Regions from separate parts of the Paenibacillus sp. NPDC055715 genome, predicted to be linked through region 2. Evidence: predicted binding sites of a transcription regulator. Region 2 holds the regulator's gene; the other holds the start of a gene.
What was found. Region 2 encodes NrdR, which represses ribonucleotide reductase genes. Its sites were predicted from a motif close to AACACNATATATNGTGTT; they were not measured.
Positions count from the first base shown of each region.

Region 1: a site for NrdR is predicted at 2,012-2,029, ahead of ACWGOO_RS12840 (anaerobic ribonucleoside triphosphate reductase). Genes of this name have one in related genera too.

Region 1 covers NZ_JBSHGA010000006.1:263,601-271,431, forward strand. Annotated here, with positions in the region: gene ACWGOO_RS12825 (hypothetical protein) at 1-63, opposite strand, end outside; gene ACWGOO_RS12830 (hypothetical protein) at 515-826, opposite strand; gene ACWGOO_RS12835 (AbrB/MazE/SpoVT family DNA-binding domain-containing protein) at 1,347-1,817, shown strand; gene ACWGOO_RS12840 (anaerobic ribonucleoside triphosphate reductase) at 2,111-4,060, shown strand; gene nrdG (anaerobic ribonucleoside-triphosphate reductase activating protein) at 4,057-4,554, shown strand; cobalamin riboswitch at 4,658-4,856, shown strand; gene ACWGOO_RS12850 (hypothetical protein) at 4,913-5,089, shown strand; gene ACWGOO_RS12855 (PadR family transcriptional regulator) at 5,304-5,633, shown strand; gene ACWGOO_RS12860 (DUF1700 domain-containing protein) at 5,626-6,183, shown strand; gene ACWGOO_RS12865 (DUF4097 family beta strand repeat-containing protein) at 6,185-7,033, shown strand; gene ACWGOO_RS12870 (3-ketoacyl-ACP reductase) at 7,196-7,831, shown strand, end outside.
Region 2 covers NZ_JBSHGA010000001.1:455,561-463,391, forward strand. Annotated here, with positions in the region: gene lpdA (dihydrolipoyl dehydrogenase) at 1-89, opposite strand, end outside; gene ACWGOO_RS02110 (TetR/AcrR family transcriptional regulator) at 286-852, shown strand; gene ACWGOO_RS02115 (radical SAM/SPASM domain-containing protein) at 997-1,875, opposite strand; partial or broken gene ACWGOO_RS02120 (MerR family transcriptional regulator) at 2,076-2,297, shown strand; partial or broken gene ACWGOO_RS02125 (Rpn family recombination-promoting nuclease/putative transposase) at 2,299-2,406, shown strand; tRNA gene ACWGOO_RS02130 (tRNA-Lys) at 2,503-2,575, opposite strand; tRNA gene ACWGOO_RS02135 (tRNA-Ala) at 2,585-2,660, opposite strand; gene nrdR (transcriptional regulator NrdR) at 2,788-3,255, opposite strand; gene ACWGOO_RS02145 (alpha/beta-type small acid-soluble spore protein) at 3,361-3,585, shown strand; gene ACWGOO_RS02150 (lytic transglycosylase domain-containing protein) at 3,718-4,281, opposite strand; gene coaE (dephospho-CoA kinase) at 4,278-4,874, opposite strand; gene ytaF (sporulation membrane protein YtaF) at 4,886-5,578, opposite strand; gene mutM (DNA-formamidopyrimidine glycosylase) at 5,691-6,521, opposite strand; gene polA (DNA polymerase I) at 6,593-7,831, opposite strand, start outside.

The DNA of each region.
Region 1 (7,831 bases), on a different contig from region 2:
GACCCCCAAAGAGATGAGTAACGTTGCAGCTAGAAGAGCTTGTGGTAGAAATTTTACTTTCATAACAAAACGCTTCCTTGAAAAATTTGTAAATCCATAAATAGAATAAATGAGTCTATCAATATTGTCAACCTGTTTATGGCATATATGAATATATTTAATAGTTCAGTGGGTGGACAAAAAAAGTTGATAAAATTGGATTAAAAAATGAGGCATAATTTATAAAATGTATAGGATTATTTGCTCACTTTCAAGTGCATGCAGTTACTGAAATCAAAACAGAGTTTTTCGATTTCATTGAGAGGGTGTGGATAAACAATGTTAAGGAAAATGGTTCTTCTGATCGTCGCAACTAGCTTTTTTTACCTTAGCTATGCCTGTGCCGAATAGTCATAAGGTTATTCAACCCCAGGAAACAATTGGGTCAGCGTAAGCAAAAATCCCCGCTAACCTCTAATTGGTCGGCGGGGATTGCTTGTGTTTATTCACTGTCCCGTAGTACGCTATCATAAATCTACACTATCGAAATATCCAAATCTCCTTTGTTAACTGAGTCCTTCTCGTTTGAGGCGTTCTCCATAACCGTATTCAATGAGTCGTTTTTTAACAAGCGCCACACAGTTTCGTTTATATTTTCAATTTCCATCACGCTATCTGGATCAATTGCAGTTTTTTCAACCCCACGAGTTGTTCGCGCTTTAAAAACATATATTGCAATTGCTAATCTCAACCTCAAAATGCATTTCAGCAATTCGATCTTTATTATCTTCGAAATTTTTGAAGAGGGCTTCTCGCTCATTTTTTTGTTGCAGTGATCTCTTCCCATTTCGATTCCATGTTTCCCTTGGTGTCCATAACTTAATTCCTCTACTTGAACAATTGACCAAGTACTTTAAATATATCAAACGTTGACCGATTGTACACCTTATTGTAAGTCGCCTTGTGTGGGTTACGCAGCCATCCCCAGCCGTGTGACATCTTTAATCCAGCACTGCTTTATTAATTTATATTATTGTAGCAGGTTTCAGATCAGCAATATATAGATCAAAACGGTCTAGCTTGTCTATATATTGTACTTTTAAGCGTTGGGAATCGAGATGCAAAAGGCTGATATTACAAACGTCTTCTGCCCCCGGCAATACGTGTGAAGGTCAAACGGCGGCCTTTTGTCGCAATAGTACGGGAGCCAGACATGGGGACCATATTTTACTAATTATATTCAAGCATACGTATGAGGGCCGAACAAAATTATGCCAAAATCATAAAAAATATTTTCTTCAATAAACAAAGCAAAAAATAATATTTTTTGGTATAATCAGGATAAATAATTGAAGGAGGATGAAATTATGAAAAATACCGGAATGACACGACCTCTGGACCAATTGGGGCGAATCGTGCTTCCCAAGGAAATGCGCACCACGATGGATATCAATATTGGTGATTCGCTCGAATTTTTCGTGAATGAAGAAGGATTTGTATTAAAGAAATATACAGGTGTATCCTGCAAATTTTGCGGCGCAATTGATCATTTAACTTATTTTCGTGATAGCTTTATTTGCGCCGATTGCATTCAGGTATTAAAGACAGAGGAAAATGTACATCCTACCAGCACCATAGCCATCCAGGCTCAGGAACATACCAAGCCGGTTCGTAGCCATACAACCTGGCAGCCTAAACCATCCAGAGTGCAGCAAGGAGAAATGGTAAAAAGGCTCCGAAAGCTGATTCAGGAACATCCCAACCTGCCGCAAAAGGTATATGCGGAAATGCTCGATATCTCACAAGGCCGGGTGTCCCAGCTGAAAAAGCTGCTGTAAACTATCCAGCAATATATCCCAAATACAATCAGCTCTAATGAGCCTGCCATCATGCTATTTTCCGTCAAACATTTGATCGCCAGATGTAAAGTCAGGAACGTATTCGTCGATGTGTTCCTGATTTCTCATCTGGTTTTTTATGCTATCCCTCTCTGTTAACGTGACAATAATCACATACTCTCTCTCTATCCATATATACAATATATAGACTGAAACAATTGATTAGTACACGATATCGTCAATATATTGTTTTTGGAGAATGATATATATTTTACTATATGGAGGGTTTCGCAATGAAGGTGCTGGAGGAACATCAATTATACAACATCGGCGAGCGGGTCATTGGGGCACAAGACTTGGACATGCTGAGGGAGAATGCGAATTTGAATGGAGAATCGTTCAGTGGCAAAATGAGCAAGCTTGGCTCTGAGTACGCCAAGTGGTATGCACGCCTGCGTGTGCTTCCATCTGAACTGACAGACGCTATCGACCACGGATATGTGTATGTTCACGATTTGGACCAATATGCGCTCGGGACTACGAACTGTATTTTTATTCCTTTTGGTCGCTTGTTGCACGATGGTTTTAATACAGGCAACGGATCTGTGCGCACACCACAAACTATTATGTCTGCTATGGCACTGGTGGCTATCATATTTCAGTCTCAGCAAAACAGCCAGTTCGGAGGTGTCTCTGCCAATAAAATAGACTGGGACCTTGCTCCTTTCGTGGCCCGGTCCTTCCGCAAGCATCTGCGCAAGGGACTCCGTCTGTTCGGAGAAGAAATAGAACCCGCCCTGCCTGATGAAGAATTACATATAGCCAGCAGCCGATTACAGGAGGCCTGCCCACGTTCATATGCATTCGCACGCGAAGAAACGGAGACGGAAACCCGGCAGGCCGCCGAATCACTTATTCATAACCTGAACACTATGAGCAGTCGGGCAGGCGGGCAAATTCCGTTCACATCACTGAATTACGGCATGTGTACATCTGCTGAGGGGCGGCTTGTTACGCAATCGTTGCTGGAGGCCACTATTCGTGGCTTGGGCAGCGGGGAAACTCCTATTTTTCCACAGCATATTTTCCAATGCAAAAAAGGGATCAATCAGGCCGAAGGCGATATTAACTATGACTTGTTCCTGCGGGCAGTAGAATGCTCCAGCAAACGTATGTATCCCAATTTTGTCAATGTGGATGCTACCTTCAACCTGCCCTATTACCGCGCAGATGATCCGGATACCATTATTGCGACGATGGGCTGCCGTACCCGCACTCTTGCTGACCGTTTCGGAAGAAACCGCCAGAGTGGCAAGGGCAACCTCTCATTCAATACCATTAATCTGGTGCGTCTTGGCATTGAGTACGGCATTTGCACAGGCAAGCGCAAAACACCTGACCGGGATGGCTTTGGTACCAGATTGAAAGAGGTTATGCACATTGCCGTGGACGGACTGATCCATCGCTACCAGATACAGACCAGCCAGCCGGCTAAAGCCTCAGACTTTATGATGCGCGAAGGAGTATGGGAAGGCGGAGAAAAGCTGGAGCCGGATGAAAAGGTGGGGAGCATACTAAAGCACGGTACGCTTTCCATCGGATTCATTGGGTTAGCTGAGTGCATGAAGGCACTGTACGGCAAACACCACGGGGAGGATGACGCTGTATACCGCGAGGCACAACGAATCATAGCTTCCATGCGTGTCTATTGCGACCAGATGAGTGAATTGCATAACCTTAATATTACGCTGTTCGCTACGCCTGCCGAGGGTCTATCCGGCAAATTCACATTGCTGGATCAGCGTGATTTCGGAGTCATTCCCGGTGTGAATGATCGTGAGTATTACACGAATTCTTTTCATATTCCTGTGTACTATACGCTTCCGGCTGCTCGCAAAATCAGCCTCGAAGCCCCATTTCATAATTTGTGCAACGCTGGTGCGATTTCATACATCGAGCTGGATGGGAATGCGCGGAACAACCCGGAGGCGTTTCTTAAAATTGTACAATACGCACTCCACCAGAACATTGGGTACTTCTCCATCAATCATCCGGTAGACCGCTGCACAGAATGCGGCTACGAGGGCATTATCGGGACGAGCTGTCCCCAATGCGGCACAGATGAGGAACATACGCATTTTCAGCGCTTGCGCCGGGTAACCGGATATTTGACAGGTGATTATACCATTCGCTTCAACGCCGCCAAACAGGCGGAGGTACGTGACCGGGTGAAGCATCGGTGAATTTGTGCGGCTACATTCCAGAATCTCTGAACGAAGGGCATGGCCTGCGTACCGTTGTGTTCATTAGCGGTTGCCGCCATGCCTGTCCCGGCTGCTTCAACCCGGCGTCATGGAGCTTCCGCGCAGGCGAACCGTTCACATCTGAACGGCAGCAGGAGGTTATCCGTGACATCGCAGATAATCCACTGCTGGACGGGTTAACCCTTTGCGGTGGAGACCCCTTTTTCTCGGCAGCGGAATGCTCGCAGTTTGTGCGCGACTTCCGCGCAACCTGCCCTGACCGAACCGTGTGGGCCTATACGGGCTTTGTCTATGAGGAGCTGCTTACGGATCAGGCCCGGCGGGAGCTGGCGCTACTGTGCGATGTGATTGTGGACGGCCCTTTTGTAGAACAGCAAAAGGATCTGACCCTTCCCTTCCGGGGCAGCCGCAATCAACGACTGGTGGATGTGAAGGCCAGCATTCAGGCAGGATCTATAGTTGCATTAGCCTAACAGATTCATTATAGGCTCCAACGGAGTTTCTATTGCGGATCCTGCAAGTTTCACTTATGTGGTGAACAAGTATACGAGTGCATAATTATTCGCCACACCATAATCGCATAGCTTGGAGATAGGTGTCTGTTCTATTCAGTTCAGGCTCAAAAGGGAAGCCGGTGCAAGTCCGGCGCGGTCCCGCCACTGTAAACGGGAAATTTTCAGTTGTTGATACACCCACTGGTCCACATACCGGGAAGGATCGTCTTTTTTTTGTACGCAAAAACAAACGGGCTACCAGCCTAGGATGAAAAGTACATGTCATTACCGAATTGCCTGAGTTGCCCGGCTTGATCAGCAGTAACCTGTGATATCCATGTATTGGCGGGAACTGGGCATTGAAGGTAAACCTGTTATTATCGGTCCTTACTCGTTCGTTGCCTTGTCCAAAGGCTATGACCGTAAGGATTTGGACAACAGCTGTTCCGACTGCTCCACGCATGGCGCGTATTCATCCGGATTCTCTCTTCAACAGCATTCGCTATCTCATTGACTCCAAAAGCAAAAGAAAACTCCTAAAATGAGCTCATAGACTTATTTTTAAATTTTAAATACCTTGCATTAATCAGTACATGATGTTAAATTATACCTGACTACTGATTTATGATTAGTACCTGAACTAATTTATGATCAAGCACACATTTCTCCCTCATACTCCAAACGACACCTATGAAGCAATGATAACATCCAGGAAGGGAGCACCGCTCGTGAATGTGAACATCCAATTCAAGAAAGGGGTGCTGGAACTGTGCGTTCTTGTTTTAATTGGGCGCAGGGACCGTTACGGCTACGAACTGGCTCAGGCCGTCTCCCGTCATATCGAAGTAGCCGAAGGAGCTTTGTATCCGCTGCTTCGCCGTCTGGTATCAGAGGGATACTGTACAACTTATTTACAGGAATCGACCGAGGGACCCCCGCGTAAATATTATCGACTGACTGATGCAGGCAGCAATTACACGAGAGTACTTACACGGGAATGGAATGAATTTGTCCACCATGTCGCAAGCCTACTGGAGGAAGGAAATCCCGATGAATAAAAAACAGTTTCTTACAGAGGTGGAGCAACGTCTCTCCCCTCTCCCCGCAGAGGAACGTAATGAGCTGCTTGGTGATTTAAGTCAGCATTTTGACTATGGGTTGGTGAATGGAAAAAGTGAGGTCGAAATTGCCAGTGAACTAGGCAACCCCAAGGATATCGCTCGTGAAGCGCTGGATAATCCCAACGCAACCTGGGATACTTCCACTCCTCCGCCTCGCCAGAGAAACTTCGCACGCAATTTATTTACTTTCTTGGGGCTGCTGTTTCTTAATTTGCTAATCTCCATTCCTGTCTTAGCCTCTTTGTGGGTGGTATGGATTTCGTTGGCCGCAGCAGCGGTCAGCTTCATAGCGGCCCCCCTTCTCGCTGTCGCAGATTATGCGCTGAACGGCAACTTTTATCCCGCTAAATTCTTTTTTGCCGTCACGTTGACCGGGATTGGCCTATTCCTGCTGCCTGGAGTACGCTACCTTCTGAATCTTCTGGTCAGAGGTGCGGTTCGATACTGGAAATGGAACCAGACTATCCTGAGGGGAGCTAACGAGTAACATGAATAAAAAATGGTTTATTGCAGCGGGTCTATGCATTATCATCGGTGTGGCCGGGATGGTAGCCTACGGTGCTCCATGGAATCAACAAGCGGTGCGGGAAATAACAGCTATTGATAAAAAATGGACGTTCACACGTGGACAGCTACAGGATCTTAATGTGAATAGCTCCGATGATGTCTCTATTGTGTTTACTCCCGGTTCCGGAGAGCAGGGCACGATACGCATGAGTGGAGAAGTTCAGACGCAAGTAGCCGACCAGATTCACAATGCCCGCATTGAGAACGGTAAGCTTTCCATTCAATCCGAGCCATCCCTTTCCCTGGCATTCTTGATCTCTCCTGAGTTGAAACAAACGATCACAGTAGAAATGCCCGCTGGTGAAACCCTAAAAGGATTACAGGCAAATGTATATTCGGGGACTGTAAAACTACAGGATGCCTCCATTCAGAACACAAGCATCACAGCCACTTCAGGTAATGCTGAGATTTCAAACCTACAAAGTACCCGCTTGGTCGCCAAGTTAACATCCGGCAATTTTACGGCTAGTCAGGTTACAGCAGATATGGAATTGCACCTCACTTCAGGGAATGCCAAAATTCGCGATTATAGCGGCAATGGTCAAGTTTCCCTGACCTCCGGTAGTACGAATATCACACAACGTACCGCAGCCAACTTGAAAGTCGATTCACACTCCGGTGATGTGAGGATTAAGCAGGCTCCTGATTTTAAAGGTATTTATAATGTCCGCTCCGACTCAGGAAGTATAGATACTCCCGAATCCGTTCCCGGCAGTGTGAACGTTATGAAGGTCGAAACGACTTCAGGCGATATTGCTATTTCCAAATAGGCCGTCATGGCCTTTGTCAGAGGCCTTCCATTCCAGATCGCAGCAAAGCCAAATAAGTAATCTGGTTGGAGTTGAAATTTGGTTCAGGGAAATTAAATCAGTATAATATAACCATGCGCCTAAATGCGCAACTATGACATGTAGCCATAAGGAGGAGACTGGATGGAACTTAAAAATAAAACAGCCATTATTACAGGCGCCACCAAAGGCATCGGTAAAGCCATTGCTGAGGCCTTGGCCAAGGAAGGCGTCAACCTGGGACTCATCTCGCGCACACTACCTGACCTGCAAAAGCTGCAAGATTCGCTGGGAAGTACATACGGCGTGAAGGTGGTTAGCGCTGTCGCGGATATATCCGATCGCGCACAGGCCGCTGCGGCTGTAGCCTCGCTAGAGCATGAGCTGGGCGCTGTCGATATTTTGATCAACAATGCAGGAATTGCTACGTTCGGCACAGTCGCAGACATGGACCCCGAAGAGTGGGAACGCATGATCCGCGTGAATTTGCTGGGAACCTATTATGTCACACACGCGGTTCTTCCGAACATGCTTGCTCAGCAGAGCGGCAACATTATTAATGTATCCTCCACAGCAGGGGAACGAGGCTTTGCGACAGGTTCGGCGTATTGCGCCTCCAAGTTTGCTTTGATGGGCTTCACGGAGGCGCTGATGCAGGAGGTTCGCAAATCCAACATTCGCGTCACCGCGCTGACTCCAAGCACAGTCAATACGGAACTGGCGGCAAATGCAGGTCTGTCGATTGGCGACGAGGACCGCATGCTTCAGCCACAAGATATG
Region 2 (7,831 bases):
ATTCCAAGCTGAGAAGAACGCAATGCCGCCACATAACCTCCCGGACCTGATCCAATGACCAGTGTATCTATAGATTCAAGCTTGCTCATAACCAAATACCCCCTGTTAAAATAGTCTGATTTAAATATGATGACCATAATATATTATAGTCATCATATTTAAAATACGTCAATAGTCGTGATCATCCATGCTGAAGTTGTCGTAGCAAGAAGACAAATTGACACTTTTTATTATGATGGTTATAATATTTTGAAGTTAGCATTATGAAACCGTGGAGTGAGTACAATGCCTTATCCAAAAGGCCATAAGATGAAAGTGCGGTGGAAGATCGTTGAAAGTGCTGCCCAGGCTTTTCGCGCCAACGGTATCCACGATGTAAGCGTGCCTTTTATTATGAAAGGCGCCGGATTAACTCACGGCGGGTTTTATTCACACTTTGACAACAAAGAACAGCTAGTCGCCGAAGCCTGTCGCTATGCCGTTAGTGATACCCTCGCACTTCTTCAGAAGGCCGTTGACCAAGAAAAGCAAGATCCCAAAATTAATGTTGTCATAGACTACTATTTAAGCACCCATCACCGTGATCGAACAGAAATGGGCTGTATTATTCCTGCCCTGTCTGTAGAAATAGCCCGTTCTTCCGAAGAAATCCGGCAGATATTCACGCAGGAGCTGGTACGAATGATTACGTTTATCTCCAATTTGGCGGGAATAGATCTGTCCAAAGCTAGGGCATTGTTCAGCAGCATGGTCGGTTCTCTTGTGCTTGCACGTTCAGTTAATGATCCTGAACTGAGCGACAACCTTCTCTCGGCAGGCAAACAACACGCCAAAGCACTGGCTAAAAGTTGAATGTGAATAGGTTATATGTACGCAAAAAAAGCCGCTAAACACCAAGAAATCCTTAATGTCTAGCGGCCTTTTCCTATGGGTTTAAACTCAAAACGGGGGTAGCGATTTGTCAGAGATTCGAAATCTGCACTCGCCAAATGTCTATTATGTTCCAAATCGTTTACGGTACCCGCATTTGCGGCACAGCTCTTCCACCGCTTCTCTCTTGGAGAACCCGAAGTACAAGCGGTTTGCGCGCTCCCCTTCAACAATGTCAGAAAAAGATTGCTCATGCACGTTACCTAAGTTAATTACGCCTTCCCCATCCAAACAGCAAGGGACAACCGTTCCATCCACCAATACCGCCGCCTGGCTGCGAAGCGCATGGCAAAAGCCTTTGCCATCATCCTCCGGGGCACTGAGACTCGGCCATTCAAATTCGTGATCCTGATTCAAATAAACGTTTGGTGCGATTTTGACCCCACTGCCCGGTATAACTTTTTCCTCAATCCGGTAGTCTAACCCAAACTCTTGCTCCAGTCGCTCAAGTGTCTCCCGGTTGCGCTGACGCTGCACATTAGTCAAATTATCTTGAGTCAGGTTCCAGAGACGGAACGAAATAATGACGTTATGCTTCACAGCTTCCCTTACAAACGTAAAAATATTGCCCAAATACCCTTCCCGATCTACCGAACCTTCATGCCCGTCAAAGCTGTGAAGCGAAAAATTCATCTGCCGTAGCGCGGGTTGGCCCAACAGCTTATGTCCGGTTTTGGGCAGCAAAGTGCCGTTGGTGGTAATATTCACTTTCAATCCTTTTTCATGAGCGCTCTCCAGCAAAAGATCAATTTTCGGATGGAGCAGCGGCTCTCCTTTTACATGCAGATAAATGTAGTCTGTATGCGGCTTGACCTGATCAAGCACATTCCGAAAGACTTCCGGATCAATAAATTTTTTGACACGCTGTGTTTGAGGGCAAAAGCTGCAAGCGAGATTACAGATACTTGTAATTTCAATATATACCTTTTTGAAAGTCTTCAACATGATTTCCCCATTCCAGCTACTATCCTGAACATCTGCTTATGCTCACTAATCTTATGATTATAACGGGTTATCACTGACAGGTAAATCATTTATGTTCGTTCATTTGCTCATCCTTTGCTGTCGTCAATTTGCTATTGACCTTAGGTCTGGCCCAAGGTTTATAGTGAAGTTATTCAACTACACCATAAGGAGTCTTGTCATTGAAAGAACACATTACGATCAGCCAGCTTTCACAGCTTATGAATGTATCTGTACATCAACTGCGATATTTTGAAGAAAAGGGGATCCTGTATCCGTCATACACAGAAAAAAATCAATATCGAATGTACGGACTTCATGAAATTTATCAGCTTTCCCATATTTTATTGCTGCGTAAATTAAATGTCTCTGTGGGTCAGATTGAAAAATGCATGACTTCCTACGCTGGATACACTGGAGTTTCCAAGCCAAGATCGGGAAGCGCGGCGCTTGTACGAGGAACGACAAAAATTTCTGCATGACGAGGCTTCGGCTCTTGAATGGGCTATGGAAAATTAGGGCCTTCTTTGACCAAACGTGTGACCACGAAGGAAAACGAAGTTAAATTCAAAACAAAAAAAACGACATTTCTGCCGTTTTTTTAAAGGATGGACTCTCAGGGACTCGAACCCTGGACCAATTGATTAAGAGTCAACTGCTCTACCAACTGAGCTAAGAGTCCATATTATTATGGTGGAGCCTAGGGGGATCGAACCCCTGACCTCATCGCTGCCAGCGATGCGCTCTCCCAGCTGAGCTAAGGCCCCGTTTTATATAATTTCAATCATCTGTTTGAATCGACTCCTATATCATATAAAATTTTTACCCCTGTGTCAATACTTTTATAAAAAAATATAATCACCTTCCCACCATAAACCAAGATACAGTCAGCGATCAGTCGCTGGCTGTATCTTTGGATAACAGTGTTTTCAGTTCTTTCATAAACATGTTGATGTCTTTGAACTGCCGATATACGGATGCAAAGCGAACATAGGCAACTTCATCAACAGGATAGAGCTGTTCCATGACCAGCTCGCCGATCTGCTGGCTATCCACCTCTGTAGCGGCTGTGTTGCGGATGGCGTTTTCCACCTGAGATACGATCATATCCAGTTGCTCGACGGATACGGGACGCTTCTCGCAGGCCCGAATGAGACCGCGCAGCATTTTATCACGGCTGAACTCTTCACGGCTGCCATCCTTTTTAATGACCATCAGGGGAGTCTCCTCCACCATTTCAAAGGTGGTAAAACGCCTGGCACATTGCTCGCATTCGCGGCGGCGGCGGATGGACTTGTTGTCATTCGCAGGCCGCGAGTCCAGCACTTTTGTTCCATTGTAGGCACAATACGGACATTTCATAAATTCATCACTTCCTTTTCCCAATAAATTCCCTATACTTTTTCGTAATAATTTTGTCGAAACGGTTCATAATATGTTTACCATGTCGCGAGGAGGTGAACAACAATGGCACAAGGAAACAATGGCAACTCCAACAACCTGGTAGTTAACAGATCCTCCGGCGCTCTGGAGCAAATGAAATATGAAATCGCTCAAGAGCTGGGTATCAGCATTCCTCAAGATGGATACCAAGGTAACATGACTTCCTATGAGAACGGTTCGATCGGGGGCTACATCACAAAACGCCTCGTAACGATCGCCGAACAACAATTGGCAGGTCAATACCAATAATCGCGGTAACGCAGAAGTAACAAGAAAAAGTGTACGGATGGGCTGCTAAAAACAGCCTGTCCTGCGCTTTTTTCATTTTAATGCCATCAGGCTGATGTGTCATGACATATTTACACGCAGCCTCGTCATCCATTAAAACTGATTATAAATTTTCGTGTATTGCCTGTAGTAGTAAATAACCCGCTGTACATAATGTCGTGTTTCGCCAAAAGGGATTTGCTTGATGGATTCTTCTTTCCCATCCCATACACCCTTGTCCAGCCACTCCTGTACTTTACCGGGGCCTGCGTTGTAAGCCGCAACGATAGCTACCGGATTGTCCTTAAATTTCACCGACAGATTATGCACATACCAGGTTCCCAGTTCAATGTTGGTGCCCGGCTCGTGCTTGACGCTATCCAGCGGAACCTTTTGGATTTGGGCGCTGTCCATAATCCAATTCGCAGTATCGGGCATGATCTGCATGAGTCCCAGTGCACCCTTGTGCGACTGTTTGCTGGTCTTAAAGTTCGTCTCAACACGGATAATGGACGCTACTAAAAACGGGTCCACTTCATATGTCTGCGAATATTGCCGGATCTCATCCTTATAATGAATCGGATAGAACCACGACATCCAGTTTGAATTAAAAAACAGAATCAAGACAAATCCGACAAACAAAGTCAGCAGGACTCTTTTTTTGCGCAAAATATTCATGCAAGTCCCTTTCGCTGCCAGAATTGATCAATTTGCTGTTTGGTTTCAGCCTGTGTTCCGCTATTGTCGATGACGATATCGGCCAGACTTCTTTTGTGTTCAATATCCATTTGCGCGGACAACCGAAGTCCGGCTTGTTCCTCGGTCAATCCATCTCTGAGCATCAGACGTTGGAGCTGCACATCGCGTGGTACGTATACCACCATAATTTCATCGTACAAACTCTCCAGCCCGGACTCGAACAGTAACGGGATATCCGCCAAAACAAGCTTGTCCGAATGTTCCCGCTCGAAAGATTCCATACGCGTACGCATTTCCTCACGAATTGCAGGATGTGTAATATCGTTAAGCACCTGCCGCTGGGCAGGATCTCCGAATACAATCTCGCCCAGTTTTTTGCGGTGCAGGGTTCCGTCACTGTTCATCACAGCTTGTCCAAAATGCTGTATGACCGCCGCCAGCACCGGATGCCCCGGAAGCATCACTTCCCGGGCAATGGCATCTGCGTCGATCAGCAGCGCACCCTTGGCGACCAGTAGAGCCGACACGGTGCTTTTACCGGTAGCAATACCTCCGGTTAATCCGATATTCATGCTCTTTCACCTCATAACAGCTTCAATATGCCCATCATAATCAATAATAATGCCGGTAACACACCCAGCGCCTTCATAAATCTGAATGCCGACAGACAGAAACCTGCTTTCATACCCGCAATCAAAAATGTCCCGCTGAATAACGCAATAGCCAGCGCGGTAGCGAGTGGCTGGAAGCCCAACATAGCTGCTCCCAATCCTGCACCGAACGCATCAACCGATAAAGCGATACCTAACCAAACCGCCTCCGTAGCGGAGATGCTACCCGAACGGTCCATATCCGCAGCAGACGGACTTCGGAGAATTCGAATAACGAGGCCCCATTTGCGGAATTCCAAAGAAAATACGGTCCGTTCCTCTTGTAGTTCTAAAGATTTCTCCCCCGCCGGAACATTACTGTTCTCAGGATCAGGTTCATCAATCAGATCCTCCTTGCGATGCAAGGATTGATACAAAGAGTAGCAGCCAATTCCAATCAGGATGACAGAGCCAAAAACGGTCGTATATACAGGAGACAGAACCTGGGACAACAACGCGCCTAGCTGCATGGATATGCCGATGACCAAACCTGAACATACTGAAATGATGACAATGGACAGCAGCGGAATTTTCATTTTACGCAGCCCATATGTAACACCGACTCCAAAACCGTCCAGACTTAGTGCAAATGCCAGCAGCAGCAGGGCTCCCCAATGATTAGCCACTCCAATTCCCTCCCATTGCGAAGGAAGGGCATTAAAGCAGCCGGAACCCTTCGCAGTATTGGTACCTGGAATCAATATATGAAAGGTATGGGTTTTGGGTGACTGTACCTGTTTAACGCAGAGGCTGGCAGACCGGGCAATGATGTGTACCACGTCCGGCTACGACGGATTTTTCGATCAATGTACCACAGTGAACACAAGGCTTAACACTGCGTCCGTAGATTTGCAATTGATGCTGAAAGTCGCCCGCTTCGCCTTGTCCGTTGACGAATGATTTGATGGACGAGCCTCCGACCAGAATCGACGCGCTCAATATGGAAATAATAGCTTCGTGCAGCACACGAAACTGGTTTTCATCCAGACTTTTGGCTGGCTGTGCCGGATGTATACCCGCCTTAAACAACGACTCATCCACATAAATATTCCCGATGCCCACGACATATGACTGGTTTAACAGCGCAGCCTTGATTGAAGTCGAACGGGTCCCCACAGCGACGCGAAGCGCCTCCGGTGTAAAGGACTCGTCCATCGGCTCCAAACCGAGCTTGTTCAGCGGCTTTTCCAGCAAATCCTGTCCTTCCGTGAATAAATGCATCGTGCCGAATTGGCGAACATCCTGATAGCGTAATTCCGTACCATCCGTAAAATGAAAAATAACGTGAGTATGCTTTTCCACAGGATCATTTTGCGAATACAGGCCATATCGCCCTTCCATTCTGAGATGGGAAACGAGGACCAGCCCGTCCAGCAGAATCCGCAAAAACTTCCCGCGTCTCTCCACCCCTGTAATCCGATGATCAGCCAGTTCCATAGCAAAAGCGTGTATATCATCAGGCCGCTGAATGATGCGCGGCAGATTCACGGTCACATGATCTATATGTTTATCGACGATAAGCTCGTTTAATGTTCGTTTAATCGTTTCTACTTCCGGTAATTCCGGCATGATGTCTTCACCTCATCCTATATTATAACGGAAGCAGCGTTAAAAGGGGACTATCTGCTCATTGAAATAACTCATTTCGCTTCATACCAATTCCCACCATAGCTGACCTCCGCTTTGAGCGGTACAGACAGCTTCATCGCCGCTTCCATCGTAGCCGGGACAAGCTCTTTCATCGTTTCCATTTCCTCCGGCGGAACCTCGAAAACAAGCTCATCATGTACTTGAAGCAGCATACGGCTACGAAGATTACGGTCGCGAAGCGCCGCGTCCATCTGTACCATCGCTAGCTTGATAATATCGGCTGCGGTGCCCTGAATCGGGGTATTCATTGCGGTACGCTCCGCGAACGAACGCAGGTTGAAGTTACTAGCATTAATCTCCGGCAAATAACGTCTGCGTTCCAGCAGCGTTTTTACGTATCCGTCCCGCTTCGCATCCTTCACAATATCATCCATGTAACGGCGAACGCCCTGGAACACGTCAAAATACTGGTCAATAAAGCGAGCCGCTTCCTTGCGCGTAATATTCAGGTTTTGCGACAAACCGTAATCACTGATCCCGTAGACAATCCCGAAATTAACCGCCTTGGCAGAACGCCGCATGTTAGAATCTACGTCTTCCGCAGGAATGCCGAACACATCGGACGCGGTCTTGGTATGGATGTCCATGTCGTGGAGAAAGGCTTCTTTCAATCGCTCATCATCCGAAATGTCAGCCAGCACCCTTAGCTCAATCTGCGAATAGTCCGCCGCCAGAATAGACCAACCCGGCTCGGATGGCACAAATACCTTACGGATTTTGCGTCCCTCTTCCAGGCGAATCGGAATATTTTGCAAATTGGGAAACTGGCTGCTCAAGCGTCCTGTAGCCGCGACCGTCTGCCGGAAATACGTATGCAGCTTACCCGTTTTATCCGAAATTTCCTTAAGTAATCCTTCCACATACGTGGATTGGAGTTTCGCAATGGTACGGTACTGCAAAATGTTTTGCACAATATCATGATAGGGGGCGAGCTTTTCCAGTACCTCGGCATCGGTGGAGTACCCGGTTTTCGTCTTTTTGATAACAGGAAGGCCCAGCTTATCGAACAAGATTTCACCTAGCTGCTTGGGCGAGTTCAGATTGAACTCCACACCGGCAATGCTGTAAATCTCGCGCACCAGCGTTTCAATCTGGGCTTCAAATTCTTTACCCAAAGCACGTAGTTCTTCCACGTTTACCAAAATGCCCTGCTTCTCCATATCCGCCAAAATCCGGGACAACGGCATCTCCAGCTCATGGAAAAGCTTGTGCATTTCCGTTTTTTCCAG